4 regions of the Lysinibacillus sp. RC46 genome follow, and region 3 is predicted to be linked to each of the others. Evidence: riboswitches for the same ligand, from Rfam matches in the RefSeq annotation. Region 3 holds a riboswitch; each other region holds the start of a gene.
What was found. A riboswitch is a leader RNA that binds a small molecule or an ion and turns the genes downstream of it on or off. The one in region 3 is predicted to bind cobalamin.
Positions count from the first base shown of each region.

Region 1 (4,218 bases), on a different contig from region 3:
TTTGTAAATGAAGATGGTTATCTATTTTCAAGTCTTGCAAAATGGTATAACGATGTATTCGAACGAGTCTTAAAAGAACCCTTTTATATTTTGGGCCATTCTTGGGGAGCTGATATAGCTTTACACTATGCTAAAATGTACCCTAAAAAAATTAAAGGGGTTATCTTACTTGATGGTGGCTATACGTTTCCAGATTTCCAAGAAGATATGACCTTTTCTAAAGTATATGATGGGTGGAATGATTATATGGAGCATTCCTCGGTTTTTGACACTTGGGCTGATGTAATCGGGGAGTACCAACAATATACTGACCGATGGAATGAAAAAATTGAACAAATGGTTCAAACACTTTTTAATAAAAGAGAAAAATATGAACTTATTACTTCAAAGTTTACTGTATTATCTATTATTAAAGCATTTTTTAGAGAAAGTTTTACAACAGCTTATCCATACATAAAATCACCATTGATTCTTATCCACGCAACTCTTCCCAAAGAGTTAATAAACGCTAGAAGAACTGGAATCAACAAATTAAAACAGCATATAGAAAATGTCACCATTGTTTCAATGGAAGCAACTGATCATATGGTTCATTGGGATAACCCTAAAAAAGTAGCTAATGAAATTCATAACTGGGTATCTAAATGTTGAGCTACGTGGCGATTGCAAAAAAATATTACACCAATTGAAGTGAACGGAACCTCGGAAATTGGGGACGTTGTGGTCATTTCTTTAATAGTAGCCTCATTTCTAGCTGCATTTTTTAGCCAAAAGGGCAAGTTGAGAATTTTTTCTTTAATTGTTTCCGCGATTCCAGTGCTTTTTCTACTAGGATTGATTTTACTACCGATATTTTATTTGTTAGAGCAATAATCGGATACGTTCTTTGTAAAAAGATGGTGAAGTTATTGCACTTCAACTAACGAATGCTTTAATTATAAGAAGATTGGGGAAAAGATAAAATATTTCCGAAATAAAGGTTATCTATTTGTTGCTTGAACACCAATAAAAATTGTTAAAAAGAGTGGTGATAAAGTGGAGAATGTAAATCAAAATAAGCGTATTCTTTATGCGGTTTTCGAGCATGATATTCAATTGCCAATCCTAGATATTACTCATCCCCTTTTCAACGCAAGTATTGATGAACAGGCGTATCATTTGAGCTGTCTTAAGTCAGCCAAGAGCATTGAATCATTAAAAAAGATGCCTGGCTTTATCCGCAACATCTTTCTGACTACTCCCACAGATAAGCAGTGGGGTTCTTATGTACTTAAGAGAAGCGTTACAAAGCTCTCCACAGATGGTGTTGCCATGTCCTGTGTACAACATCTTTGATTTATCTTCTGTTCCATAAGACTTTCTTATTTACACAACCGATGTTGTACAAGACCAGGACTAAGATTCCTGGTCTTATTATGTTAGTCATTACTATAAGGTTTTTATTATATTCAGAAAATAAAATTGACGTGAACATTTGAGCATGTTATGTTTAATACTAATTTCATAGCAATCATTACAAGTTTGAATGAAGAAAAGCTTTCATTCAATTAAAAGGAAAATGGGTGTAAATCCCATGCTGTCCCGCAGCTGTAAATGAGGAGTTTTGTTTAGATTACCACTGAGTGAATACTTGGGAAGGTGAAGCAAAATCATGATTCATGAGCCAGAATGCCTGCTTGTAAGGAGATTCATTGATGATCTACGAAAGATAGGGAGATGGATGGGGGCTTACTCACAGTAAGTTATTCTGTCCTTATTCTTTTGGAATAAGGTTTTTTTTATGCCTTTTTTCACTCTGTAGATTCTTCATTTAGTGCACCACAAACAAAGATAGGAGACAGAAAATGAGATTGACAAAGTACTTACTTCCTTTCATGCTTGTTATGATGTTCAGTTTACTTACTGGCTGTACAAGCACTGAAAAGGAAGAGACAGCAACGAAACAACAGACTGACGAAAAAATGATAACGATTGGATGGCCATTAGATGTAGGTCCATTAAATCCCCATACATATTTACCAAATCAAATGACAGCACAAGCGATGGTCTATGAATCATTGGTTGAATATAACGATGACGGAACAATTACGCCGAAACTAGCAGAAAGTTGGGACATCTCAAAGGACAAAACTTCTTATGTTTTCCATTTAAGAAAAGATGTCAAGTATTCTGACGGAACGGCTTTTAATGCAGACAATGTGATTCGTAACTTTCATGCAGTTTTAGCAAATCGTGATATGCATTCTTGGATGGGCATGGTTAATCATATTAAAGAGGTTGTGAAAGTGGATGACTTTACAATTCGTTTGCAATTGGATGAACCCTATTACCCTGTCTTAAACGAACTTGCCTTCGTAAGACCTTTCCGTTTTTTAGGTGATAATGGATTCCCTAATGGTGATGCGACAAAAGATTCAATCAAAGCACCAATTGGGACAGGCCCATGGGTATTAACAGATTACAAAAAGGATGAATATGCTTTATTTAGTCGCAACGAAAACTACTGGGGAGAAAAACCTCTTGTAGAACAAATAAAAGTAAAAATTATCCCTGATTCAGAATCTATTTCGTTGGCCTTTGAAAATGAAGAATTAGATTTAATATATGGTCGTGGCATCATTAGTTTAGATAACTATACGTTTTTAAAAGATAGCAGGAAATATAAAACTGCTACGTCTGAACCTTTATCTACGCGAGCACTACTGTTTAATACACAATCAGGACCGTTAGCAGAATTAAAGGTACGTCAAGCGATTCAATATGCAATCAATAAGGAACAGATGGTTGACAGTATTACACATGGTACTGAAAAAGTGGCCAATACACTATTTTGGGATGCTGTGCCTTATGCCAATATTGATTTAGCGCCAATTTTATATAATCCGAAAAAAGCGCAACAATTGCTAGATGAAGCGGGATGGACGCTACAGAAGGGTGAAAAAATTCGCTCTAAAAACGGACAGCCACTAACATTAGATTTAATCTACATTGCGACAGATGCGATTCAAAAACCTATGGCAGAACTAATGCAAGGTGAACTAGCAAAAATAGGTGTACAATTGAATTTAGAAGGCGCAGATGTGATGGTAGGTCTGCAAAAATTAATGGATGATCAAGTTGATATTAATTTCTGGCGTACAAATGGACCACCAACAGATCCACATAGCTTTGCTAATGAATCAGCTACACCAAACGCTAATGGTGTCTATGAAGCGAAATTAGGCTTACCAAATGCCAAAGAAATCGATAATAACATTCATCAACTATTAGTAGGTACAGATGAAAAAGAGCGAGTGCAACTTTATACGGATATTTTAACAATGTTCCATGATCAAGCACTATTCTATCCTATATCTTACGAAACAAATAACGTGATTTATCAGCCATATATGAAGGATTTTGCTCCACGTGCATCTGAATATGATATTCCATTTGCACAAATGGATAAAGAAAAATAACTGTAAAAGAGAGAGTATGTTTATCAAAGACAGCTCTCTCTTTATCATAGGATTGATTAGGAAGTGACAGCATGTATGAATCGACATGGATGTTTTGTTTAAAAAGAATTTTGACTTTACCGTTTGTACTATTGGGCGTATCCATCCTGACCTTTGTATTTATTCGTTTCGTTCCAGTAGAACCTGCTGAGGTCATTCTTAGATTGGCAAGAGTTGCACCAACAGCAGAAGCCATTCAAGCATTGCGTGAAGAACTTGGAACAGACAAACCTTTTCTTATTCAATACTTACTATGGATAAAAGGCGTTTTGCATTTAGATTTTGGTACATCTTTTGTTAGTAAATTACCAGTAGCACATGAACTTTTCGCGAAATTACCCGCTACCATTGAATTAGCAGTTGCTGCATTTGTGTTAATTTTAGGATTAAGTATACCATTAGGGATCATAAGTGCATTATATAAGCATTCCATCATCGATAAAATCATTAGACTATTGACTATTATGAGTGTATCGATTCCAACATTTTGGTTAGGTTTTTTACTGTTATATATATTTAGCTTGAAATTAGGGATCTTCCCGACAAATGGAAAGGGCACACTAGCACATCTGGTTTTACCTGCATTCGCATTAGCTTTACCAACAATTGGACTGATCGTTCAGTTTATCCGTACAACCATCATTGAGGAATTACAACAGCAGTATGTTCAATATGCACAGCTAAGAGGATTAAAAAACTCTGTGATCCTCGTACGCCATGT
Region 1 is NZ_JBGCCF010000004.1:16,049-20,266, forward strand. It holds gene ABH966_RS04905 (alpha/beta fold hydrolase) at 1-651, shown strand, start outside; gene ABH966_RS04910 (hypothetical protein) at 1,036-1,335, shown strand; cobalamin riboswitch at 1,501-1,694, shown strand; gene nikA (nickel ABC transporter substrate-binding protein) at 1,845-3,458, shown strand; gene nikB (nickel ABC transporter permease) at 3,530-4,218, shown strand, end outside.
Region 1: linked by a shared signal. The riboswitch ahead of nikA (nickel ABC transporter substrate-binding protein) and the one ahead of ABH966_RS11780 (ribonucleoside-diphosphate reductase subunit alpha) in region 3 are both predicted to bind cobalamin.

Region 2 (4,218 bases), on a different contig from region 3:
GGTTTATCTAGCAATGCTTCGACTTCGGTTTGAGCGACAGCCCACGCAATTTTTTCCTCGATTTTTTCAGTTGTCCAGCCAAGATTCAAAGGACCAAATGCAATATCTTGCTTAACTGTGCCGGAAAAAAGCTGGTTGTCTGCATCCTGAAAAACAATACCAACCTGTTGGCGTAATTCTTTTAATGCTTTTCTACTATAGTTCAGTTCATTGCCACAAAAGGAGATACTTCCAGCGGTAGGCTTCAAAATACCATTTAAATGCTGAAATAACGTTGATTTCCCGGCTCCATTATGACCAAGTAAAGCGATTTTTTTTCCCTTTGGAATTTGAAGTGTAATATCTGTTAAGGCATGAGTTCCATCTGCATAAGCGTAGGATAAATGTGTTAAATCAAAGTATAAATCTGTCATCAGAAAAAACCTCCATAAATGATGAGGAGTATAAAAATAGCAGCAATACCTATCCAATTTTTCGTGTTACAGGGAACATCATCCTGCCAATAGACCATTTCGCCACCACGTGCTTCCATTGCATTGTTTAGCTCACGACTGCGTTGGAACATCTCGACAAATAAAGCTGCAATTAGCATTGATACCGATCGAAGCCACTGCATAGGGGAGCTGTATCCCAGACGAGCCTGTTGGGCAAGATGAATTTTTTGCATACTGTCTAAAAAGATAAAAATAAAACGATACGTTAGCTCTACTAACTCTACAAATAGAGTTGGGAGTCGCCATTGTCGTAAGACGTAACAAATAGATTGGACTGATGTTGTGAGAATTAAAAAATACAAACAGCTAATGCTGCCAAGGACGATGAAAAAAAGCTGCTGCGCTGTTACTAGGCTTGCACTGCTGACAAAAATTGTCCAATTATGAAGAGAAAATGACCAAATGTTTGAAGGAAGCCTGTTTGTCGCTGGCGCGATAGAAATTAAAATGGATACTAAACTTGATAGTAAAAAAAATCCAGGTAGCAACAATAACTTTGCGTAATATTTAGCAGGGATTTTTGCGCCTAAAATGATAAAAGCACTCATCACAATAAATGTAATGAGTGAAATTCGTTCATCTCTCATGATAAGCGACAATAAAAGCAGTCCAAGGGATAACGTCATTTTTTCTAGCGGATGAACAGACGCTAGTTTATTCAAATAAGCATACTTATCAATGAGTAACATAGCGTTTAACCTTCTTTATGTTTGCCGCGCATTAAGCCGATGAAATACCCGATGAAACCAGCACCGATAGCAGCTTGTAGTGCGAATAATAAGCTTTCAATTTCACCACTTGGTGGTTCCCATAAGCTTTCAAACCATGGCTCGTAGCTAGCATCTATTTCACTAATTGCTGCTTCCGCTTCGCCATCAGCCCCTTCGAATTCAGCACCTTTTTGAATAAACAGGGGAACGATTGCTAACAACACAACAATGGCGATGAGCAGTAAGTTTTTTTTCATTTTAGTGAGCCTCCTTTGCAGAGAACACACGTAGAGCTTTTAGTTCACTCACATTGTATTTTTTCAGAAAGTTCATAACGATCACTGTTAAAATTCCTTCACTAACAGCAAGAGGAATTTGTGTTAACGCAAAAATACCAGCAAATTTAGTGAATGAAGCCATAAAGCCTCCGACCTCAGAAGGGAAGGCAAGAGCTAATTGGACAGAAGTGACAATATATGTACCTAAGTCACCAAGCATTGCTGCTAAAAAGACAGCAATGGAAAAGGATAGTCCCAATTTTTGTGAGCCCTTAAATACATAGTAGGCGATAATAGGACCCATAATTGCCATAGAAAAAGTGTTTGCCCCTAATGTTGTAAGCCCACCATGCGCTAACAGTAAAGATTGGAATAATAATACGATTGTCCCGATAACACTCATCGCTAATGGTCCAAAAAGAACTGTTCCAAGTCCAACACCTGTAGGATGCGAGCAACTTCCTGTTACAGAAGGGATTTTTAAGGCAGAAAGTACAAAGGCAAAGGCACCCGAAAGCCCTAATATCATTTTTGTTTCAGGATTTTCATCAATGGTTTTACGAATAGAACGTAATCCTAAAATAATAAATGGAATCGAAATGACCCACCAAAAAATCGCCCATTCGATTGGCAAAAAGCCCTCCATTATATGCATCGCAAATGCACGATTTGGTACGAATAAAAATGCCAATAAAAAATAACTAAGCTTCCAACCTGAAAATTTCAAAAATCTCTCCTCCTTACATTAAAATTTTTAGAAAAAGTATGCGAAAAAAAGCACTTCTCCGATAGTGGAAAAGTGCATAGCTAAAAAAGCAAATAAAATTCTAATCTGCTAAGCCGCACACCCATCCTCGTAGGTTGAAACGATCACATATTTTTCGGCAGGTCTCCTGGCTTTAGTTCAACGTTTTATAGGCCTTCCCATCCTTTGGACAGTGACATTATCTATAAAACTCCCTAATACAGTGGCGGGACCGCGCCGGACTTAAACCGGCTTCCCTTTTAAGCGAAATGCTGAACATTTCACACCGAAAAAAAGATGAAGTTGTGAGATTTCACGACAAAGTGTAACACGAATTTCCATATATATGCTATCCCTTTTGTGAAAAAATTTTAAATTGGGTGTCTATGTCGAAAATTTAGATAAATAGAAAATGGATGTCGCATTTTTCTATGGAATTTTAAAAAAATTGTCACAAATTAAGAAAGAAATATTGAAATTTTAAAAAAATAAGCTATGATAGAAACAGTTTTCAATTACAAAAAAACCATATAATTCATATAAAACATCCATAAGTGCTTGAATATTCAAGATAATAGGGAAATCGGTGAAAGTCCGATACAGCCCCCGCTACTGTAATAGCTGATGAAATCGCGGATGCCACTAGTGAAAACTTAGGAAGGCGCGAAAGTAAAAGGAAGCTTAAGTCAGGAAACCTGCTTATGTGATGATGCAAGCAAACTTTTCGGAGGGAGAAGTTGAAGCGAAAGCGAGTACCAGTATATATTCGTTTTTATTTGGCTTCTACTAAACCTTTACTCTTCGTCTAGAGTAAAGGTTTTTCTTTTTCCTAAAAGCATATGAGGGGAGAACGACTATGACAACTTGGAATTTAGAGGGGATGAAAACACATCTTTTTATTTGCAATGGTAGTAGTTGTATGAAAAAAGATGCTGAGGACATTACACAGGCAATTCGTGATGAAATACAGTTACTGGAGCTTGATAAGGAGATACATACAACAAGGACCCGCTGTAATGGCAGGTGTAAGGATGCTTGTGTTGTCATTGCATATCCTCAGGGCAATTGGTACCGAGTGCCAACGAAGGAGCATGCGAGAGTACTTGTACAAGATTTAAATCATGAAGCGTTACATAATGAGCATGTTTTTACATTGCGTGAAGGTTCGTTGCAGCGTACAGCACAAACAACAGCCATTAAAGGCATTGAAAAGGTGAAAGAGGGGTAACAAAATGGCTCAAAAAGGTAAGATTTTCGTAGTTGGCTTTGGCCCTGGAGACTTTAAACATATTACGACTCGTGCTGTGGAGGCACTACAACAAAGTCATATGATTATAGGCTATAAAACTTATGTTGAACTGATTCAGGATTTAGTTAGTGCAAAGTCGATTATTAGTACTGGTATGACAGAGGAAGTTTCACGTGCGCAAGAAGCGGTGCGTCAAGCAGAGGCTGGAAGTATCGTATCGGTCATTTCCAGTGGGGATGCCGGGGTTTATGGAATGGCAGGATTAGTGTATGAGGTATTAATCGAGCTAGGCTGGACAGAAGCAACTGGTATCGAGGTAGAAATTGTTCCAGGTATTTCAGCTATTAATTCATGTGCCAGTTTACTAGGTGCTCCCATTATGCATGACGCCTGTACCATTAGTTTAAGTGACCACTTAACACCTTGGAATTTAATTGCAAAACGAGTAGAAGCAGCAGCAATGGCGGATTTTGTTATTGCTCTTTATAACCCGAAAAGTGGACGTCGTACGAGACAAATTGTAGAGGCACAACGAATTTTATTGGAATATCGTTCGCCAGATACACCAGTTGGACTTGTGAAAAGCGCGTATCGTGACCGTCAGGAAATAACGATGACTACTTTAGCAGAAATGCTTGAACATGATATCGGCATGTTAACAACGGTTATTATCGGGAATTCAACAACATTCTTCTACGACAATAAAATGATTACGCCACGTGGTTATCAGCGTAAATATACA
Region 2 is NZ_JBGCCF010000024.1:29,123-33,340, reverse strand. It holds gene ABH966_RS19475 (energy-coupling factor ABC transporter ATP-binding protein) at 1-413, opposite strand, end outside; gene cbiQ (cobalt ECF transporter T component CbiQ) at 413-1,183, opposite strand; gene ABH966_RS19465 (energy-coupling factor ABC transporter substrate-binding protein) at 1,189-1,461, opposite strand; gene ABH966_RS19460 (energy-coupling factor ABC transporter permease) at 1,463-2,209, opposite strand; cobalamin riboswitch at 2,349-2,533, opposite strand; cobalamin riboswitch at 2,763-2,945, shown strand; gene ABH966_RS19455 ((2Fe-2S) ferredoxin domain-containing protein) at 3,084-3,455, shown strand; gene cobJ (precorrin-3B C(17)-methyltransferase) at 3,460-4,218, shown strand, end outside.
Region 2: linked by a shared signal. The riboswitch ahead of ABH966_RS19460 (energy-coupling factor ABC transporter permease) and the one ahead of ABH966_RS11780 (ribonucleoside-diphosphate reductase subunit alpha) in region 3 are both predicted to bind cobalamin.

Region 3 (4,218 bases):
CTTGATAGCACGTAGGAATAAGAGTGATTATGGATTACCTCTTGTTGCGCTAAAATAATCATTAGTGCATTTAAACTTGAATCTGTTAAATAATCCGCTACTTTCCCCGCAAAATCGGTTTGTACACTATCTAATAGTGCTAGCAAGCCAATGATTTTTAAAAAGGATTCCTGTTCATCTGCTGATAGCTGTGGAAACTGTTTGACATCATTGCTCATATTAATTTCAAACGGTGTCCAGAAGTTCCCTAGCATTTTTTTATACTTAGGATATGCCCAGCTAAAACGCACATCATCCCAGTTCAAAATGTTAGAAGAACGTCCGTTGACAATTCCTGTTGAACGGTTCGGTGCATCTTTATCCATAATTTGTCGTTTTGTAATAGTTGTCATTGTTATTTCCTCCTAGCTCGCGCAAGACTCACATTCTAGCAATTCTACAGATGTTGAGCGCACATAATAAGTCGTTTTTACACCGCTCGCCCAAGCATTCATATGCAATGCTAGTAAATCTTTCGCCTTAATCGTATTTTGAACGTATAAATTAAGTGAAATGCCTTGGTCGATATGACGTGCTCGTGCAGCATTTTGCTTGATTGTCCAATTTTGATCGATGAAATAAGCAGATTTATAATACCAAGTTGTCACAGGTGATAGATCAGGTACTGTTACTGGAATTTTGTAATCCTTCTTCTCTTCTGAATAACTCTTTTGGAAGATCGGATCAATCGTAGCCGTACTGCCTGCTAAAATAGATGTTGATGAGTTCGGTGCAACTGCCATTACATAGCCGTTACGCATACCTTTCTCAGCAACCGCGGCGCGTAATGCATTCCATTTATGACTGTCATAGCCACGTTTGTCAAAATACGCACCCGTATGCCAATCTGAGCCTTCAAATAATGGATAAGCTCCTTTTTCACATGCCAAATCGTTAGAAGCACGAATCGTTAAATATGCAATTTCTTCATATAGCTTGTCCGCAAACTCTACAGCTTCCTCAGACTCCCATTGAATTTCTTTCAAAGCTAATAAATGGTGCCAGCCAAACGTTCCAAGTCCAATACCACGGTAGCGTAGGTTCGTAATTTCTGCTTGTTTTACTGGAATTGTATTTAAAGCAATAACGTTATCTAACATACGTACTTGAACTGGGATTAATCGTTCTAGAACACCAGCCGGTACTGCTCTACCTAAATTGATAGACGATAAGTTACATACAACGAAATCTCCAGGCTTGCGACGTGTTACGATGACATCATCTTCAAGGGTAATAGACTCAAATTCAGTAGCTGACATATTTTGGAATATTTCTGTACACAGGTTCGAGCTGTAAACCATCCCTTCATGCTTATTCGGATTCATGCGATTGACTTCATCTCGATAGAACATAAACGGCACGCCTGTTTCAAGCTGAGAGCGCATAATACGCTTCATAATATCAATGGCTGGTACAACTTCACGACTTAACAATGGATTGGCGATACATTCCTCATATTTAGTACGGAAAGAGCCGTCACCCTTTTTCTCATCATAGAAATCCTCTAGTGAAAAGCCCATAACTTCTCGCACTTCATGTGGGTCAAATAAATGCCATTCCCCGCGCTCTTCTACCGTTTCCATAAATAAATCCGGTAAGCATAGCCCTGTGAAAATATCATGAGCACGCAAACGCTCATCCCCATTGTTTAAGCGTAAATCTAAAAACGTAAAGACGTCTTTATGCCAAACATCTAAATAGACAGCAATAGCGCCTTGTCGTTGACCAAGCTGATCGACTGAAACCGCCGTATTATTAAGTTGTTTAATCCATGGTAAAACACCACTTGATGCACCTTTAAAGCCTTTAATAGATGAGCCTCGGCTACGAATTTTACCCATATAAACACCAATACCACCGCCGTACTTCGATAATGTTGCGACATCTGTATTCGTGTCATAAATGCTTTGTAAACTATCATCTACTGTATCGATAAAGCAACTTGATAGCTGTCCATGTGTTTTACCTGCATTTGATAATGTTGGTGTGGCAACAGTCATATATAAATTACTCATTGCCCAGTAAGATTCACGTACTTTTTCTAAACGATTTTCTGTTTCATCCTGCATCAGAGTCATCGCAATGACCATCCATCGTTCCTGCGGTAATTCCACCGGTGTTTTCGTGTAATCACGGACTACATAGCGGTCCATTAATGTTTTTAAACCTATATACGTAAACAACTCATCTCGACTTGATTCTAAATAAGAAGCGAGTTCCTGAAGCTCCTGCTCACTATACTTTGTTGTTAAACTTTCATGATACAAACCAACTTCTGTATAGTGTGCTAAATGTTCTGGGAAAACCTTATAAACATCTTTCACTGAGACACCACGACGCATCGCAAATTGGTCATATAATTTTTCTAAATAAATTTGAGCTGCGACAAATGTCCAGTATGGCTCCTCTTCATCAATGAGGCTAAGCGTTTGTAAAATCATCGCATCTGCCCATGCTTCAAATGTGGCATTGTCGTTTTTTCGTAGCCATCGATCCGATAACCTCACAAAACTTTCGAGTTCATCCTCCGTGTAACTTTTCTTGAGCTTAGTCATTTGCTGTTCGATTTGAATTGTCATGTACACATTCTCTCCCTTTCCTTCTCCAGCAACACAAAAAGCGATCACGCAACATCTATCGGTTACGTGATCGCAGTAAAATCGGAAATGGAAATGAAGGATAAGCGCACAAAGAAGTGAACAAATCTCTCGCCTCCACTTCTCAATCCCCGAAGAATGTGTTGCTGTCTTGAACATATCGGCAGGTCTCCTGGCTCATGCTTCCTCCAAATGATCACCTTCCCGTTCTTCACAGTGGCCTACTCATCATTTGTCAGCACTTACAGTTGCGGGGACAGCTTCGGCCTAAGATGACTCTTTTTCCGAATTCCCTTTTAAACCATATTGGTACCGTTCGTCCAAAATACTATATATTGTGTTTTAACTCCTAAACAAATCTAACATATTGTGTTTATTGTTGCAATAGGCGATTTGCCCCTTGCAAGTTATAAAGTGCTACATTTTCTCGAAGCAAGCCCAATTACAATGCAGTTTTACGTAGTTTTTCAAAATTTCTAGGAAATTTTTTTTGTGCTAGCTGCTCTTTTTCAGGCTGTATTCCTAGCAAAACTACTGCACATGGACCAGCCGATTTCTCAACATCTAACGAACTTTTGACCTGTTGCTCGCTAAAAAGGCGGGTAAATTCTGCTTGTAGACCTTTTGATCCAACTGGCCATACTTGCTGCACAATCCCCTCTTTCCACGCCTGAAAAATAGGTTGGAGCTGTGCGACATCTTCAGGCTGAGCAAGGATTTCATTGCCTACAAGCGGTAATCCATAGGTGTACCAACTAAGCTGTTCATACTTAGTTGCTGTGTGTTTTTGCTGTTCACCTAGCATCGTTATAGATAATCCTGATTGTAGAGTCGGCATATTGGACTCTGTACTACCGTCTATCGGTGGACAATTAAGCCCCGCCTCATCAAAAACCTGCTGAATGCCTGCAACATAACGAGACCATGCAGCATCTCCTGAAAAATTAGCGAGTAAAATATGGTTTGGTAAAGCATTTGCAGCAAGCTGCTCTAAAAAAGTAACACGCGCCGTGAAGTATGCCGTTAGTTTGTCTGGAGCAGACACAACATCTTGTGGTTTTTCGCCAATGGCTGCGGCATTATCTGTTGTAGCAAACAGCTCACCTATTTTTATTGCATTTCTCAATGTACTCGACCTTCCTTACGCACAAACACCTTTGACAGAATTGGCATCACAATTGCAACGATCACCAGATTTACGAGTGTTGCCAATGGAAGACTAGTCAGTGACGCCCAGTAAAATGCCGGACTAATGATAAAGTAAAATGGTAAAGGTGCCACAACACCATTTAAAATAAGTGCCACGGGCCATTTCCAGAAATGCATTCCTTTTTTATGCATGACCCCAAAGACCCATACAACAATAAACATTTCTACTGCGATAATAATATGTAGTGGCCCTAGAGGGAAGCCAGTAGTTAAGGCTGAGATAAAATGCCCAATGACTCCCGCAACCCCAGCTAATACTGGAGATAAAAAGACAACGCTCAACATTGCAGGTGCAGAGTCAAGCGCTGCAGTTGAAATAAATGTTGGAATTTTAATGACTGCACCCACTGCACAAATTGCCGCAACCATGGCA
Region 3 is NZ_JBGCCF010000011.1:35,949-40,166, reverse strand. It holds gene ABH966_RS11785 (ribonucleotide-diphosphate reductase subunit beta) at 1-392, opposite strand, end outside; gene ABH966_RS11780 (ribonucleoside-diphosphate reductase subunit alpha) at 405-2,618, opposite strand; cobalamin riboswitch at 2,781-2,968, opposite strand; gene ABH966_RS11775 (hypothetical protein) at 3,079-3,762, opposite strand; gene ABH966_RS11770 (ECF transporter S component) at 3,759-4,218, opposite strand, start outside.

Region 4 (4,218 bases), on a different contig from region 3:
CAATCAGTAACTTAGGTGATTCCTCGTAGGGTTATGGTGTGTACTCATAATAAGCAGGTATCCTGACTCATGATCATCGCTACTTTTCTCCTTCCCGTCGTTAAACAGTGGTCTATGAAAAGTCGCTCACATTTACAGTTGCGGGACAGTGTCGGATTTGCACCGACTTCCCTTTTAAGTAAATTGCACGCAATTTACACCTATTAATCCACGCTATTCAGTTGTCAAAGGAATCTAGTATTCCTATTAGATTATTAAAATACTCCACATTCCTGTTGAATTATTAAAATTAATTGTAAAGGTGTGTGGATTGAAAGTCAATTAATGTTAGTTTAAAAGTAAATTTTTCTTTTTTCTTCATATTTTTGCAAATAAAAAAAGAGGGAGATTATCCCCTCTATAGTCAGTATGTTTCCATTCTCCGAACACCAGCCATATTACCTTGACCACGTTTATATGATTTAGACGGTATAATTGCTGAAATTCTCATATTAACATCACCTTTTAATAATTCTTGATATACGTCTTTAAATGTATCTCTACTGAAATATAAATACCACGAATCTGAATATCCTCCGTCAATAGGTGTTAATTCTCCGCAAAAGAAATCCTTTTCATTAGTGTATCCGTAATTATAATAACTACATAACTTAGCAGTTCCATTTAAGTAGAAATCTTTATCTAAATTATTTGCTAAATCATATTGAACTTCTTTACCTGTTAAGTCAAGCAAATACCTATCAATAAATTTCTCATCTTCACTTGGTTCGACATATTCAGTAGCATACTGCTTGCCAGGATCAACATCTATTATTTTTTCTTGATAGTGTATACCTATTTTTAACATATTTATTTTTAAACATTTTTCTAACGCATCCTAAGATAAATACCGCAATCCCTTTTGAAAACTATACATATTATAGATTATAGATTATAGAAAGGAGGGATATTGTATGGAATACTGCGGAGAATTTCGCGAAGAGCGTCGCGAACGAAACCCATTCGCTTTTGTCGTTGTTCTGTTCATTCTTCTAATTATTGTCGGCGCTACTTTCATGAATAGAGGTTATTAATACCCTATATCTCCTAAAATGCTCATAACTATTGTAAGGTAATACTAATTTAACCTTACACCTCCAAATCTTTACTAAGGGTCACTATCCTCCGGGTGATCCTTTTAAATTCTCCTCTTTCAATTTCATACTCAACCGCCTAAGGCATAATAAAAAGCCACACCTTGTTAGATGTGACCTTTATGTATTTATAATTATATGCGAATATATACCTTACCATCTAAATCTACAGTCACTGATGTAATATTTAACGATTTTCCGTCTACAAATATATTCCTTGTTTGAATGATTTATTGAATTGTTTCATATTGTAATTAATATTCTTTACTATTATAGACTAATATATGTTCCATCTAGTCACCTCCCATATACCAATAATTGTAATACATTACACTTAACTAATCAGTAATAGGATTTTGCTATGCATACCACTTATTCGCCTTCATTCCCTGTACGGATAATGCTCCTGCAATAACTAGATTATCGTGATTTTTTTCTGTATTTCCTCGCTTATTACCTAACTTTCCATGTGTCTCTTCAAACATTTGCATCTGCTGTAAAGTCTGAATAACATAATATATTCCAGTTCTTATTAGTTTTTAACTCGGATTGTAGATACTCTTTTATTATTTCGTTATCCTCTTTCTCATTTTCACAGGTGTTAGGTGCTCCCACTCTTTATATAGTTGCTTTTTCGAAAGTATCTTCCAAGGATTAAACATCGTTTGTCCATGCTTATTAAAATATAGTTCTTCACCAATATGATAAGCTGCATGTTGAATAATACCATTTTCATCCTTCCAAATCACAATGTCGCCTTGTTGTATCCCTTCACCTAGGACCTCTTCATAGTTATACTGACTTAATTTTTCAAGAAATGTTTTTTGATATATCCATTCATAAATAAACCACTTTTGTTTCCCTTTTGAAATTGCAAACAAAACCGCTGCTAAACAATTTGCACCTTGACGATGCCCAAAAGTATTAGCAAATTGCTGTAGAAAACTAGGTAATGATTTTGGAGGTTCCTCACATTCTCCCTTATCCCACCATTCATAAACCATTGTTGTAAGTAACTGTTCTTTAAATGATTCGTCAAGACCTTCCCACATTGAACGCTGTATGATAACGTGCCCATTCTGTACATAACTCGAAGGTACTTTTTCTATCTCCTTTATAAATTTAACGGGGAGTACAAGCCCTCTTTCACATTGCACTTGAAAACTTAAAATCAATTGTTGGTCCTCTTTCGATTTGCTCTCAATCCATTCTTTTTCAGCAATAATTACATATTGTGCGTTCTTTATATTCCAGTATTCATAACTATTAACATAATTTAAATGCTGATATGTGCTGTGAGTATAAAACTCATCTATGGGCATTAACAATACATCTGTAAAGTCAATTTCATTAAGATGTTCTTCTGATAGAAAAAATAAATCTCTTTCAGGGACATAACTTTTCATCCATGACAGTAAGACTTTTTTTGTCGGTTTAATTATCATTATGTATTTCCCCCAACTTGAATTTTTTGGTTATTGTTTGAATAACTCTACTTGAACTTCTTCTATAACATGCCAAGGCCATTCAGAATCACTGGCTTTTGGGTCACTCACTTTCAACGCAAAAAAAGAACGACCAACAAACGAATTGAAACGTTGTTGATCGAGTTTATTAAAAGAATGAAACGTTTTTTATACTTTATGAATTTACAGGTGCGGGACAGTGTCGGATTTGCACCGACTTCCCTTTTCAGTAAATTGCACGCAATTTACACCTATTACTCTACGCTATTCAGTTGTCAAGAAACTGGAAAATACTAGATTTCTTTCCGTTAATAGTAAAGTACAGTATTTTTAAAGTCAATTGAGGCAATTAGATATTTTAAAACTACTCACTCAACTTCGGTGATTTTCGTAGTTTAGTTGCTTGTTCGAATGAAAATGCAAGTTTTATTAGAACATCTTCACTAAATGCAGTTCCTGCGAATGTTATGCCAAACGGTCTCCCAGTTTTCATATACCCTGCTGGGACGGCAATAGACGGATAACCAGCTTTTGCACTAATTGTCGAACCTATATATGATGGAAAGATAATCGCATCCAATTCATATTTTTTTAATGTATAATCGATTCCTTGTTCTTGAGAAAAATACAAATCCTCTAGTTTTGCATTTAAATAGTCAGAGTCTCTTAATGTGTTCGATAGTTTCTCTCTCAATTCCAATTTATCCTGACCATATTTTAACGACTTTCCTTTTGAACGTTTATTAAATTGAATTAACTCAGAGATAGAATGCACAGGCATGTGGGAAGGTAGATTTACAAGGAAATTATTTAAACTATGCTTTAATTCGTATTGTGGTACTCCCCATTTCCAGTCTCTATGAAAAGAAGGGATTTCGATGCCTTCAATAATATCGGCTCCTTGATCTCTTAAAACCTGAATTGCATTATTAAAAAGTGTTTCATCATATTCCTCTGAGTCATAATAAGCTTTTGAGGCATTATTATAAACACCAATTCTAGCGCCATTTAATCCTGTGGCCTCTAAAAAAGGGGTGTAATCCTTATATAACCTTCTTTCACTTTTATATGTAGCGACGTCGTCTTGATCTACTCCTGTTAACACGCCCAATAAAATAGCTGCATCTGTTACTGTTCTAGCCATTGGCCCTGCTGTGTCTTGAGAGTATGTAAACGGAATAATGCCCTGTCGACTAATGAGCCCAACAGTCGGTTTTATGCCAACTACTGAATTTGTAATAGCTGGACTTAAAATCGAGGCGTCTGTCTCAGTTCCAATTGATAAAACTGAAAAGTTCGATGCAACTGCTACCGCTGACCCTGAGCTAGATCCTCCCACATAAAGTTCTGGATCGCCATAAGGATTTAGTGTTTGGCCACCTCGAGAACTATAACCCGCCCACATCGTACTCGACATAGCGTTTGCTAATTCAGTCATATTTGCTTTCCCTAAAATAACAGCCCCTGCTTCACGAAGCTTTTTTACTAGAAATGCATCCTGCTTAGCTAAATAATTTTCCAATGCTATTACGCCTGCACTAGTGTGCATAAAATCTTTCGTTTCGATATTATCTTTTAAAACTACCGGAATTCCGTGTAAAGGCCCTCTAGCCCCTTTT
Region 4 is NZ_JBGCCF010000012.1:41,023-45,240, forward strand. It holds cobalamin riboswitch at 36-219, opposite strand; gene ABH966_RS12640 (hypothetical protein) at 404-847, opposite strand; gene ABH966_RS12645 (YjcZ family sporulation protein) at 954-1,073, shown strand; gene ABH966_RS12650 (hypothetical protein) at 1,493-1,618, opposite strand; gene ABH966_RS12655 (hypothetical protein) at 1,700-2,578, opposite strand; cobalamin riboswitch at 2,655-2,869, opposite strand; gene ABH966_RS12660 (amidase family protein) at 2,964-4,218, opposite strand, start outside.
Region 4: linked by a shared signal. The riboswitch ahead of ABH966_RS12655 (hypothetical protein) and the one ahead of ABH966_RS11780 (ribonucleoside-diphosphate reductase subunit alpha) in region 3 are both predicted to bind cobalamin.